Regions from separate parts of the Ruegeria sp. O11 genome, predicted to be linked through region 2. Evidence: riboswitches for the same ligand, from Rfam matches in the RefSeq annotation. Region 2 holds a riboswitch; each other region holds the start of a gene.
What was found. Region 2 has a riboswitch for cobalamin ahead of ACRZ91_RS19740 (DUF1636 family protein). Riboswitches for the same ligand answer to the same signal wherever they lie in the genome.

Region 1 (3,207 bases), on a different contig from region 2:
GCGCTTCCATGTCGTCCTCGGCGGCAGCTTCAAGGCCCAAGACAACGCGCACGTCCACGACACCTTCGGCGACTTCGACGACGGGTAGGGGGCGAGGGGCTTCGGCCGCGATGACCTCTTTGGCTTTGGCGACACCTTCGGGACCGGCCAGATCCGGCTTGGTCAGCAGGATGATGTCGGCGCAAGAGATCTGATCTTCAAACACCTCCGATAGTGGCGTCTCGTGGTCGATCGACTCATCGGCAAGGCGCTGGGCGTCTACCGCTTCGACATTGGGTGCGAACCGACCAGCAGCGACAGCTTCGGCATCGGCCAAAGCGATCACGCCGTCGACTGTGATTTTCGAGCGAATGTCTGGCCAGTCGAACGCTTTGAGCAGCGGCTTAGGCAGGGCCAGGCCCGAAGTTTCGATCAGAATGTGATCGGGGCGCGGCTCCAAGGCCATAAGCGCTTCGATCGTGGGAATGAAATCGTCGGCCACAGTGCAGCAGATGCAGCCATTGGCCAGTTCCATGATATTTTCTGCTGGGCAATCCGGGATTGCGCAGGATTTCAGGATATCGCCATCGACACCCACATCGCCGAACTCATTGACTACAACAGCCAAGCGCTTGCCTTGCGGGTTCTGCATCAAATGCTTGACCAGCGTCGTTTTGCCCGAGCCCAGAAAGCCGGTGATCACGGTGACGGGCAGTTTTTCGAGATTGCTCATTTCAGCGCTCCAATCGGGGGAATACGGGCCGCGCAATTCTTGCGGAAGTGTTCGGGGCGTTCACGCCATTTGACCAGCCCGTCCTCGGTCTGAAGGTACTTGGTGGCACCTTCAATGATGGTTTCGACGTGATCGGTTTCGCTCAGATGCTCATAGACGAATGTCCATCGATCAGGTCCACCACGCAGCACGATAGAACAGCCCTCATCGCAGTTTGAAAGGCATTCTACTGCTTTCAAGGTGATGCCCTCGGGCAGGGTGGCCTGTTCAAGCGCTTTGTGCAGCAATGTGCCGGGGCGTTGGGCGTCGTCTTCGACGGGTAGGCCGCGACGACAGGTGGTGCAGACCAGCAGTTCGACCGGTGTGGTGTCGGTCATGTCTCTCATCCCCCCAAATCCTCTTCGTGGGGGACGGGGTTTCATGCGGGCCGATCAAAGCCCCACACCGGAACACCCCGTCCGGTTTCATCTTCGGGCGTTGGCAGGTCTCCCGGCTTGCGGATGTCAGAGCGGTGCTCTGTCGGATGTCCCGCCTTCCCGGCATTCGCCAGTGGCTTGGGCACCCTCTCCGGTCACGGTCGCGGGGGCGGCTGCGTTTGACGGAAAATCCGCTGACGCATTCCCTTTTCATCTGCTGCTGCAGACACCAACACTTGGCTCTTGGGACAGCATCACCCCCCTTGTCAAGCGAGTCTCGCTCAACTGTGCGTACAGGGGCAAAAAAGCGACCTCTGAGGGTCGCTGGACGGCATGACTTAGGTCAACGGGCGTGTTGGCATGTGCATGGAAAGACGAACAGGGAGAGCGTCATATGAAAGTAGGCTTCATCGGGCTGGGAAACGTGGGCGGAAAATTGTCGGGCTCGCTGCTGCGCAATGGGATTGACCTGACCGTTCATGACCTCAACCCTGATCTTGTGTCTGGTTTTGTCGCGCAGGGTGCGAAGGCAGCTGAAAGCCCCGCTCAATTGATGCGGGATTGTGACGCCGTGATTACCTGTCTGCCATCTCCTGCCGCCTCGGACGCGGTAATGCAGGAGATGCTGTCCGAAGTGACATCCGGTAAGATCTGGATGGAAATGTCCACCACCGACGAAGCGGAAGTAAAACGATTGGGTGCTTCGGTGATCGAACGTGGGGGGGCTGCAGTCGATTGCCCGGTATCGGGCGGATGTCATCGGGCGGCTACGGGCAATATTTCGATCTTCGCAGGTTGCGATCGGGAAACATTTGAGCGCATTCTGCCGTTCCTGACGACGATGGGGCGCCGCGTTTTGCACACAGGCGATTTGGGATCGGCCTCAGTGTTGAAGGTGCTGACAAACTATTTGGCAACCGCAAATCTGATCACTTGCGCCGAGGCTTTGGTGACCGCAAAGGCCGCAGGGATGGATCTTGGCACGACCTATGAGGCAATCAAAATTTCATCGGGCACATCATTTGTACACGAAACGGAAAGCCAGGTGATCCTGAATGGGTCGCGCGATATCTCATTCACCATGGATCTGGTCAAAAAAGACATCGGTCTGTTTCAGGAGGTCGCCGACCGCGCCGGGGTGCCGCTGGAGATAAACCCGGTGATGATGGAAATCTTCGACGACGGAATCGCACGTTACGGTGACCGGGAACTTTCCCCCAACATTATCAAACGCCTTGAGGACGCCACGGGGCTGGATATCCGTGCTCCGGGGTTCCCCGCGGAAATGCAGGATGATGAGCCGGAAGAGCCGGGTTACGAAGTGGTTCCTCAGAATCGGTAAAACATAATGTGCTGATGTTCATGAAGAGTTTCGTTTGATGATGCCACGGCTATCTGCGGTTCGGAGGTGGCAATTCGGATTGTCGCAGGAAAGCTCTGATGAAGTCGTCGGTTAACTCAATTTTAGCAAACGCTGAGTGCATATTGAGTTCCATCAATTTCATCAGATCCTCCTGGGGCGCTGAGCGCGGTAGCCAGTTATTCCTGGGACTTGCTGCGTTGGACAAATTCCGGAGGCTATTCTAAACAGATCAACAATAGTCCGATAATGGCACAGGCAAGAGTTTAACTTATGGGAAACGAGACCTTTCTCATCGTGACGACGATGAAGAACGAAGGGCCATTTATGATCGATTGGGTGGCTTACAACCGCGCAATCGGGTTCAATGATATCCTGATCTACACCAACGACTGTTCTGATGGCACAGATGTCATCGGTGATCGGATGCAGGCCTTAGGCTGGGCGCATCATGAGCGCAACAAGATCGGACCACGCGCTGCGCCCCAGAACCGGGCTTTTACCCGATCTCGCAGTCATCCGAGCTATCAGTCCGCAAATTGGATCATGAGCCTGGATGTGGATGAATACATCAATATCCGTTTGCCTGAAGGCAATGTTCAGTCACTGGTAGAGGCAAGCGGTGAAGCTGATGCAATATCGATCTGTTGGCGTATGTTCGGAAATGCCGGCTTAAATGACTTTGTCGATCGACCTGTCCCTGAGATGTTCTTTCAGGC
Region 2 (3,207 bases):
GCACCAGGAATTCGGGGTTAGATGCGGCCACGGCTTCCCAGGAACTACGCCCCCAGCTTGTATCCATGTCATGGGTGACATTCTCACCACCCGCCGCAGCGATCATAGCATCGGGAATGGCAAACTTCCCAGCAGTGAACGGTGCATCCGCCGGACCATCCAACAAGAAAACTCGAGGTTTCGGCAACTCGGTCGTTTGCGCCTCGATCGCGGCCAATTCGTCTTTCCATTCGCTCACTAGCGCCTCGGCCTTGTCCTCGACCTGCATAACCTTGCCAAGACGCAGAACATCGTCAAACAGCAGGTCCATGCTGGACTCGGGGCGATCCTTGTCCAAATGCACACAGCTTTCGGTCAGGATCATGGTTTTGATCCCGAAGGGTTCCAATGTGTCTGGTGTCACATCCCCACCCGGTTTCATTCCATAATACCAGCCCGCGAAAAACAAATCTGGGTCCGCTGCGACGAGATTCTCAACAGTGGGGTATTTCGGCGCGAGCTCCGGAATGTCACCCCGCAAGGTATCGAATTCCGGGCTGGTCTTGTACCAGCCGGTGATCCCGGTGAGGCCGACGATCTTGTCCTGTAGCCCCAAAGCAAAAGCCATATCCGTCATGTTCATGTCATGCACGACCAACCGTTCCGGCAACGTCTCAAACACAAGGGGTTCGCCGCAATTGTCCACGGTGACTTCCTGCGCTGCAGCGCTGCTTGCAATGGCAGTGACCAAAGCCACGGACCAGATGTGTTTCATCAATATTCTCCTGAGTTTATGTAGAAACAGTGGTTCTTCGGATATCAAGAGCCGGTATCACGCGACCCTCATGGTGAAAGCACAGATAATCCACGCCAAAGGTTTCACGGACCCGTTCGGGCGTCAGAACTTCGGCGACCGTGCCAAATCCGGTCAGGCGCGTGGATTTCATCAAAGCAACATGTGTAGCGAATTCAGGGATCATGACCAGATCGTGCACGATCATTACCACTGTGACCCCAAGATCAGCGACCAGCGATAGCATCCGCCCCTTTGCGTCAGGGTCCAGATGATTTGTGGGTTCATCGAGAAACAGCAATGAGGGGTTTTGTGCCAAGGCGCGCGCAATATGCGCACGCTGACGCTCGCCCCCAGAAAGCTGAGCCATCCGCTTTTCTGCCAATGGAGCCAGATCGGTGAGGTCAAGTATCCGGTTCAGTTCGCACGCATGATCTTCGGCCGAGCGATCTGCGCGAATGGGAATCTGACCCAATGCCACATAATCACGCAGTGACAGACGCCCGTCAGGAAATTCCTGCTGGCTGACAACGGCTATCATGCGGGCGCGTTCATTTGCGGATAGGTGCTTGAGGCTTTGTCCATTCATACGCACATCCCCCAATGCCAGTGCCTCGGCACCACAGAGTAGATTCAAAAGCGTTGTTTTACCTGCCCCGTTCGGACCAGCGATTGCAAGAATAGCGCCTTCGTCCAAGGCGAACGAAACGCCTTGCAACAAGATATCTCCGTTAAGCGCGTAATATTCCAGATTTTCGGCAATCAGAAAGCTTTGCTTGGTCATAGCGCTTCCTCAAGCTCAATACGCGGCAGGCGTGAGAGAGTTTTTGTGAACAATGCCCGTGGCCGATCAGTGGCATTTGTCCAACCATCGCCACTGCGCAGATACTGATGGGCAAATTCAACGATCGCGTCCAAATCTTCATCTGTAGAAATGTCACCAAATAGATATTGTGCTTTGCCAAAGGACTGAAAGCCGATGGTGGTTGGCCTTTCACAACCCGCCATACAATTCACAGAGCGGATCACAAATTCCCTCGGCAATCTATGCTTCAACGCCTGGGGTACTTTGTTTGCACTTTCGCCACTTCTGCAGCTCGCGCAGACAAGAAGGATATGATCAACATTGTTCGTCATCTCGCCACCGTTTATTGCGCAATTAAGGTTTTTGCAATGTTATATCGTAACACATTGAATATTCTGAACACCGCTTTGGGCACCCCGCGTCGGCGGTTCACGTTGTCGACAATGTATTGATCAGCGATTTTCGCATTTCTCACTCCGCTTGTTTCCAAGCGCAGACGGAAGCTGCCAGTCGTGTGCACACGTGTGAAACGTGCCATCAATACCTCCTTCCAGGACGCCCCGCCCCGGGTTGGTTGAACAATTGATGGCAGGTCTCCTGACTTGCGGGTCCGCGCTTGGCCAACCTTCCCGACCCTTGGGGTCAGTGGCTATTTGGCATAGCTCACCGCTTACAGTTGCGGGGGCAGTTACGGAATTGGCGCCGCTTGGCATTCCTCACCGTATTCCCTTTTCATCCCTCTGACGTATCGTTGGGAACCATCTGCTGCCTGAGTGCCCGAGATCAAGAAATGCGTCAATAACTTTCTGTCAGCTTAAGTCTTCGAAGGTAAGCCAACGCAACGCCAGCGAATACGGCGCCAACCGTGTCCGTTTTGAAGTCGTAAATCGATGGATCCCACCCTACCAACTATTGACCGGTATACTTCATTCTGACGCGAAAACGGCTGTTTGAGATCAAAAGGAATGAGGCAAAAAGGCTGCCATAAGTCACTTCGTTTGAAAGAAAACCCAAAAAGGGTTAATCTGCGGGCATTTAGAAGGGGCTGGCTGTCGGATATATTTGTAGAGGTTAATTATTGCCTGGGCTTGCTCGGGAAAAGGGGGTTCGTTGACACATTCTTTGCCAAACACTTCACCTGAAGACGTGGTTGACGATATCATCGATCAGAATTTTGAAGTGATCGCGAAGTGGAAAGGTCGAAGGTTAAGAGCGCAACATGGGCGCAGCCATGGATGTGTCAAAGCCACTTTCACAATCCGGGACGATCTGCCGGAAAGGTTGCGCCATGGCCTTTTCGAAAAAGCAGCAAGTTATTCTGCAGCAGTTCGCTTTTCCAACGGTGCGCATCTGGACGATCGTAAAACCGATGCCCATGGAATGGCGGTCAAACTATTTGATGTGCCGGGCACCAAACTGATCGACGTCGAGGCACTTTCACAACTCAACATCTCGCAAATCAGCGATGAGTTTGACTTTGTTCTTGTCGATCAGGACACTTTCCCCAGCTACCTTTCCGACGACTATGAACGGCTAAGCAGCCTGATCGCCACGCTGCAAGCCCTCCAGCACGCGGCAAATAAGCGTCGCAGCTGGTCATTGAAGCTGATCGCTCGAGGGTTGGTGGCCC
Region 3 (3,207 bases), on a different contig from region 2:
GAAATACCGATGGATCTGACAGCAGCAGGATCGGGTCGGATTGCCTTTACACAGCGTGAACCCATCGGCGTTGTGGTTGCCGCAAGCGCGTTTAACCATCCGTTGAACTTGATCGTACATCAGGTGGCCCCGGCTGTGGCCACTGGATGCCCGGTCCTCGTCAAACCGGCGCTTGATACACCACTGTCATGCGAAGCATTTGTCGACATCCTGTATGAGGCTGGCCTGCCAAAGGAGTGGTGCCATCTGGCGATTTGCCAAAATGATGTAGCTGAACGGATGATCACGGACGCGCGCGTCGGAATCTTTTCTTTCATCGGATCGGCACGTGTCGGGTGGATGCTGCGCTCGAAGCTGGCGCCGGGGACGCGATGCGCGTTGGAGCACGGCGGAGCGGCGCCAGTTATCATCGATGAGACAGCCGACATTGATGCCATGATCCCCTTGTTGACCAAGGGTGGATTTTATCATTCCGGTCAAGTTTGTGTCTCGGTTCAGCGTGTTTTTGCTCCATCAGGGATGGCGGAAACGGTCGCTCGAAAGTTGGCAGAAGCCGCCTCAGCGTTGAAGGTGGGTGATGCCCGTGACGCCAGAGTGGAATGTGGGCCACTGATCCGTCCGGGTGAAGTTGATCGAGTAGAACAATGGGTAGACGAAGCGGTTGCGGGAGGTGCCCGCGTAATGACAGGGGGTAAACGGCTGGGCCGAACGACCTATGCACCGACTGTCCTTCTAAACCCACCCGCTGATGCGAGCGTGTCCATCTCCGAAATCTTCGGGCCGGTTGTCTGTGTTTATGAATATGATGATCTTAGTGCTGCATACGACGCTGCAAACGGCCTTCCTTTTGCATTTCAGGCGTCGGTCTTTACCAAATCCCTGGATACAGCAATGCAAGCTGTGCGGTATTTGGACGCCACGGCCGTAATGGTGAACGATCATACTGCTTTTCGGGTCGACTGGATGCCATTCGCGGGTCGCCGTCAATCAGGGTACAACACCGGCGGTATCGGCTACACCATGCATGACATGACGCAAGATAAGATGGCTGTAATACGGCTGTGATGAAGCTGTCAGGATCAATCCGATACTGATCGAGCGCATGTGTGTACTCAAATTTCGCAAATGGCCCGCTTAGTGACGGAAACGATTGTTGACCGCGCTTTGCATGTTCTGGCATGAACACGCCATGTTCGGTTCCGGGGGATTCCTCTGGGAGCAATAGGGAATGTAGTGCGGCGCTCTTCGCGCCAAATCTGCAACTGCCCCCGCAACTGTAAGCGGCGAGCGCGGCTGACAATGCCACTGGGATATCCCGGGAAGGCCAGCATAGCGCCCTGACCCGCAAGTCAGGAGACCTGCCGAACACGCGCCCTCGGAAAGGGTGCTCATTGTCGGCGACGGGGTGTGCGCTGTATCCGTTTGTCTCGGTCGACGAACGGACGCGGGCCCTCCCCAAGTCAAAACCAAATATGTGCCGGGGAAGGCGCGACCTGAGAAGGACTGAGTTTTGAAGAAGTTGTTTTTGGCAGCCGCAGCTGCTGCAGTGATGCCTACGTTTGCGAGCGCTCATTTCCTACTGGAATACACAGAAAACACGATTATCGAGCGACCCGGTGCTGTGCCGGTAAAGCTGATATTCTGGCACCCGTTTGAAGCCGGTCATGTGATGACGCTTGAAAAACCGGAAGAATTCTATGTGATCCACAACGGCAGTAAAACCGATCTGCTGGACACATTGGAAGAAACCACATTTGACGGCCCAGACAACAGCGCCAAGGCGTTCAAAGGCTCGGTCCCGGTGAAGCGTTCGGGCGACTATGTGGTGGTGACCGTTCCTGCGCCTTACTACGAAGAATCTGAGGACATTTATATCCAGCAGATCACCAAGGCCTATCTGAACCGAAATGAACTGCCCACCGACTGGGATCAGCCGCAAGGTCTGGCAACAGAAATCCTGCCGCTGAACAAGCCCTACAACATCATTGCGGGCTCTACTTTCACGGGTCGCGTGCTGAGCGAGGGCAAACCAGTTGCACGGGTCGAGATTGAGATCGAATACATCGCCGCCGCCCCTGACCTGAAAGGCACGGGCGCCGCTGCACCGACAGTGTCACCGCTGCCAGGTGGTGCGCTGGTAGCGATTTCGGACGAGAATGGCTATTTCAGTTTTGGTGTACCCAAGGCCGGTTACTGGGGTTTCGCTGCTCTGGGCTCTGGTCCGAAAACCGAGCATGAAGGTAAAGAGCTGAGCCAGGATGCCGTAATCTGGATCCGCGCCTGGGATCTGGAGTAAGCCCTTATGCACATTGTAGATGGTGCTCTTTCGAACCCTGTCGTAGTCGGCGGTGCGATCGCTGCTGCAGGCGGGATTGCAATGGGGCTGAAGTCGCTGGATCTGGATCGCATTCCCACAGCGGGTGTTCTGTCAGCCAGTTTCTTCGTTGCTTCGCTGATTCATGTGCCGATTGGCCCATCTTCTGTGCATCTGATCCTGAACGGCCTGGCCGGGCTTTTGCTCGGTTGGGCCGCCTTTCCAGCTTTGTTCGTAGGGCTGCTGTTACAGGCTGTATTCTTTGGATTTGGCGGATTGACTGTGCTTGGGATCAATACGCTGAATATTGCCCTTCCGGCGGTACTGACCTGGATGATCTTTGGCCGCCTCACCGCCCGAGGCTCACCCTTTCAGGGGGCGATTTGGGGCGGTATCGGGGGGGCGTTCTCAGTCGCAGCCACAACCGCGTTTGTTGCCGTTTCACTGGCGATGTCCGGTGAGGCGTTCCTGCCTGCGGCCAAGCTGGTGTTTTTCGCCCATATACCGGTTATGGGCATTGAAGCCATGCTTACGGGGTTTGCCGTGATGTTGGCGCGCAAGGTGAAACCGGAACTGTTCAAAAAGGCGGTTTTAACATGAAACAACTGGTTGTTATTGCCACGCTGATGCTCACACCGATTTCGGCCCTCGCACACAAGGTCATCGCGGGGGTTTTCCCCGCTGGCGAAGCGATCGAGGGTGAGCTGGGGTTTTCCAATGGCGATATGGCAAGCGACCAGGAAGTTTTCGTCTACGGCCCCGATGGTGCTGAACTAGGTCACACCGTTACCGATGGAGACGGGTTCTTTTTGTATATCCCCACAAAACCTGTTGCGCATACCTTCAAGGCCGATCTCGGCGCGGGCCATGTGGCTGAAGTGACCATGTCCGCA
Region 4 (3,207 bases), on a different contig from region 2:
CAGGCAGGCAGCTATCCGGTGATCGTTCTGACCAAGTCGGACACCTGCGACAACGCAATTGCTTATGTCGAACAGGCCCAGTCACTGGCCCCGTTTCTGACAGTTTTGGCCGTAAATGCCTTGGATCAGTCCGATATCGAACAGGTCCTGTCGTGGTGCCCGAAGGGACAGACCAGCGCCCTGGTCGGATCGTCTGGCGTTGGCAAGACGACACTCGCCAACGGGATGACTGGACAGGATCAAGCCACCGCAGGCATTCGCGAAGATGATGCGCGTGGCAGGCACACAACAACAGCACGTGCGTTACATCGAATGAGCAACGGAGGTTGGTTGATCGATACACCCGGTATGCGTGCGTTGCGCCTGTTGGACGCGCAAGAGGGTGTGGACGAGGTATTCTCGGACATCTCTGACCTGAGCCTGAACTGCCGATTCTCTGATTGTCAGCACGACACCGAGCCCGGCTGTGCGATACAGGCTGCAATCGAAACCGGGGCACTTGATCCCGCACGGCTGGACCGATGGCACAAGCTGTGTCGCGAAGATCAGCACAATTCGGCTTCGGTGGCACAGGCACGCGCACGCGACAAAGCGTTTGGGAAAATGGTGCGCAGCGTGATGCACGAGAAAAAATCCCGCAAGGGACTGTGACCTTTCTGGGCACCGGTTACCGGTGCCCAGCATTTCAGGCGATCAACCGGGGCCAGACGGCAGCGTTTCGCCGGGCAAACGCGCCGATATGGCCGACTTCGGATAACCCGAATTCATTTGCCGAAAGCAGATGGCGCCGCGCGCCAGAACCATAGAGGTCGGCAAGCCGCCAAACCGCCTGGGGGGGGGCACAACCTGATCATCCTCAAAGGCGAATATGTCAACTTGCCTGCCCATGTCGGCCCAGCGGTTTGCCGGCAAGGTGTCTCCGATTTCGGGTACATAACTTTGGGGCGCTGTGCACCATTTGCGCCATTGCCAGTAAACTTGGGATGGCAGATCTGTTCCAAAACCCAAAGCCTTTCCAGGCAAATACCCGAGCGAATGTACCGCCAGGGGCGCATGACCGTACCAGAACAACGTCGCCAAAGCACGGTAAGGCCAAGGATGATCCCTCAGCGTAACCAGACCGGAACAGACACAGATCATCCTGTCGATCTGATTGATATCGGGTTGGACCGGACCAAACATCCCGCCCAAAGAATGCCCGATACTCCAAAGCTTGGCCTGTGGAAACCTCCGCCGCATTTCGGTCCGTGCAGCCGGAATGTCGATCAGCGCCCAATCCGCCATGGTGACACGCGATTGCTTTTGTGAGCCTGTCAGAGAGTGACCAAAATCCCTGTAGTCATAGGTAAGGCAGGCCATGCCGTGCGCTTTTGCAAGCCAACTTGCGAAATGCTGGTAGTAATCTCTGGGCACACCGGTTGCGCCGTTGATCACAACAACTTTGTCTGGTTCTGCGACAGGGTGATAGAGCCGTGCCGACAGTATTGCCGGGCCGGACTGAAACTGAATGTCCTCGGTGACAACCGCTTGCTGTGTGTCCAACATGGTGCCCTCTGAAATCAACTGAACCGATCAGTTCACCCAAGGCGCGCCGAGTCAAGGTTGACGTGGCTGGACCGTGCGTCACATGCCATCATCAATCTTCTTGACTCCCGAACGATTGTACCGCTAGCGATGACGTGATGGTTCTCGCGCCCAACTGGGCCGGGATGAAAAGGGAACACGGTGCGGTTCTGCCCGGATAAAACCGGAACGAACCCAGTCCGAGACTGCCCCCGCAACTGTAAGCGGAGAGCGATGTCGAAATGCCACTGGCCTTGAAGGTCGGGAAGGTCGGCAAAGCAATGACCCGCAAGTCAGGAGACCTGCCATCAAATCGAAACTGAAACTCGGGCGGGGTGTCCGGGCAGGGCAAGACCGCATGCATGCTGTCCCTCCTGATTGATGCCCCTGCCCTGCGCGGAGGGCGCATGAATGATCTGGAAGACCAACACGCATAAATTCTCGGCAACAATTTGCCAACGGACCGGGAAAAACTGCCCCGCTTTGGCACGACTGGCACGGGCACTGGCCACTTCGGTTGGAAAAGCTGGCCCCACGACCACCGCAGGATTCGGAATCGAAGGAAGCTGCGATTTGACTCATTGCGCCAGTGGGTGCACCGCCCGATTTCGCTCCGGTCCCGAAGAAACCCGAGTGTTCTGTGATGCCGATTCAGACGTCGCGATCGACCATCTGGACAGCTATGCAGACCTGATGTTTGGCACGGACTCGCACCCCATCCCTGGAGGCACCTTGTCCCGACCGCCTTGCGCGATGCTGGAAGTGTTAACCCTGGGCGGAAGTACTCGGGCGCAGGCTGAATACCGTCCGTCGGCTTGATCGCTATTCGGCTACCAAGACACTGGCAGGCGCAGTCGCCCAGCGCAGCTGCGCGTCGGTTTCAACTGCACATGGGCGTAACGCTCGCAATCTATTCAATGCCTCGTCCGGGTGCTCTCCACACTCGACCATTAAGCGTAATACAGCCATACCAGAACGGCCACATCCGCCTTTGCAGTGGATTAGTACTCGGCCTCCACCCGATAATGCGTGGCGAGCGGACTCGCTGGCATCCACCCAGCGCATATCAATGTCGTCGGAAGGTATACCGTAATCCTCGACTGGCAGATGAACCCAGCGACAAGCGCGGCTGCGAACATCGGCCCCAAAATCCCTGGCGCCATCAAGGATCATCTCGACCTCGGTAGTCATTGACAGAATAAGGCCGGGCTTCCATCCGGTAACCGCATCAAGATCACCGGAATAGTCTCCTCCTCGCCCTGGCATTGAAGTTAACGCAAGCGTGCCCCCGCCCACTTGAAGTGCATGGATAACAATCTGAGCCATTCTACGCTCCCCCCGAAACGCTGATCAGAAAATCTTTCTGGCTGGTCTTAGACTGTACGATATTAACCGCGTCGGCCAGCAATCCAAAATGAAAATCCTCGCGGCTTGCTGTGGACGCGGGCAGCGGGGGCCTCTACGCTGCGGCGTAACTCGAATCCGACAGAGCAGACATGACCGATACGCCAAGCCCCGCCTACCAGGTTCTTGCCCGCAAATACCGTCCTGAAACCTTTGCCGATCTGGTCGGTCAGGACGCGATGGTACGCACACTGAAAAACGCGTTCGAGGCGGACCGGATCGCTCAGGCCTTTATCATGA

Region 1: linked by a shared signal. The riboswitch ahead of ACRZ91_RS00315 (DUF1636 family protein) and the one ahead of ACRZ91_RS19740 (DUF1636 family protein) in region 2 are both predicted to bind cobalamin.
Region 3: linked by a shared signal. The riboswitch ahead of ACRZ91_RS19015 (DUF4198 domain-containing protein) and the one ahead of ACRZ91_RS19740 (DUF1636 family protein) in region 2 are both predicted to bind cobalamin.
Region 4: linked by a shared signal. The riboswitch ahead of ACRZ91_RS12070 (hypothetical protein) and the one ahead of ACRZ91_RS19740 (DUF1636 family protein) in region 2 are both predicted to bind cobalamin.

What each region holds. Positions count from the first base shown of each region.
Region 1 is NZ_JBQERS010000001.1:65,811-69,017, forward strand. Features, by position in the region: gene cobW (cobalamin biosynthesis protein CobW) at 1-712, opposite strand, end outside; gene ACRZ91_RS00315 (DUF1636 family protein) at 709-1,089, opposite strand; cobalamin riboswitch at 1,175-1,377, opposite strand; gene ACRZ91_RS00320 (NAD(P)-dependent oxidoreductase) at 1,523-2,470, shown strand; gene ACRZ91_RS00325 (glycosyltransferase family 2 protein) at 2,762-3,207, shown strand, end outside.
Region 2 is NZ_JBQERS010000016.1:27,464-30,670, reverse strand. Features, by position in the region: gene ACRZ91_RS19750 (ABC transporter substrate-binding protein) at 1-754, opposite strand, end outside; gene ACRZ91_RS19745 (ABC transporter ATP-binding protein) at 771-1,556, opposite strand; gene ACRZ91_RS19740 (DUF1636 family protein) at 1,553-1,909, opposite strand; cobalamin riboswitch at 2,148-2,355, opposite strand; gene ACRZ91_RS19735 (catalase family protein) at 2,688-3,207, shown strand, end outside.
Region 3 is NZ_JBQERS010000014.1:92,197-95,403, forward strand. Features, by position in the region: gene ACRZ91_RS19010 (aldehyde dehydrogenase family protein) at 1-1,065, shown strand, start outside; cobalamin riboswitch at 1,178-1,380, shown strand; gene ACRZ91_RS19015 (DUF4198 domain-containing protein) at 1,511-2,296, shown strand; gene cbiM (cobalt transporter CbiM) at 2,303-2,914, shown strand; gene ACRZ91_RS19025 (cobalt ABC transporter permease) at 2,911-3,207, shown strand, end outside.
Region 4 is NZ_JBQERS010000005.1:102,007-105,213, forward strand. Features, by position in the region: gene rsgA (ribosome small subunit-dependent GTPase A) at 1-651, shown strand, start outside; gene ACRZ91_RS12065 (alpha/beta hydrolase family protein) at 694-1,545, opposite strand; cobalamin riboswitch at 1,667-1,887, shown strand; gene ACRZ91_RS12070 (hypothetical protein) at 1,975-2,382, shown strand; gene ACRZ91_RS12075 (protein-tyrosine phosphatase family protein) at 2,386-2,889, opposite strand; gene ACRZ91_RS12080 (DNA polymerase III subunit gamma/tau) at 3,060-3,207, shown strand, end outside.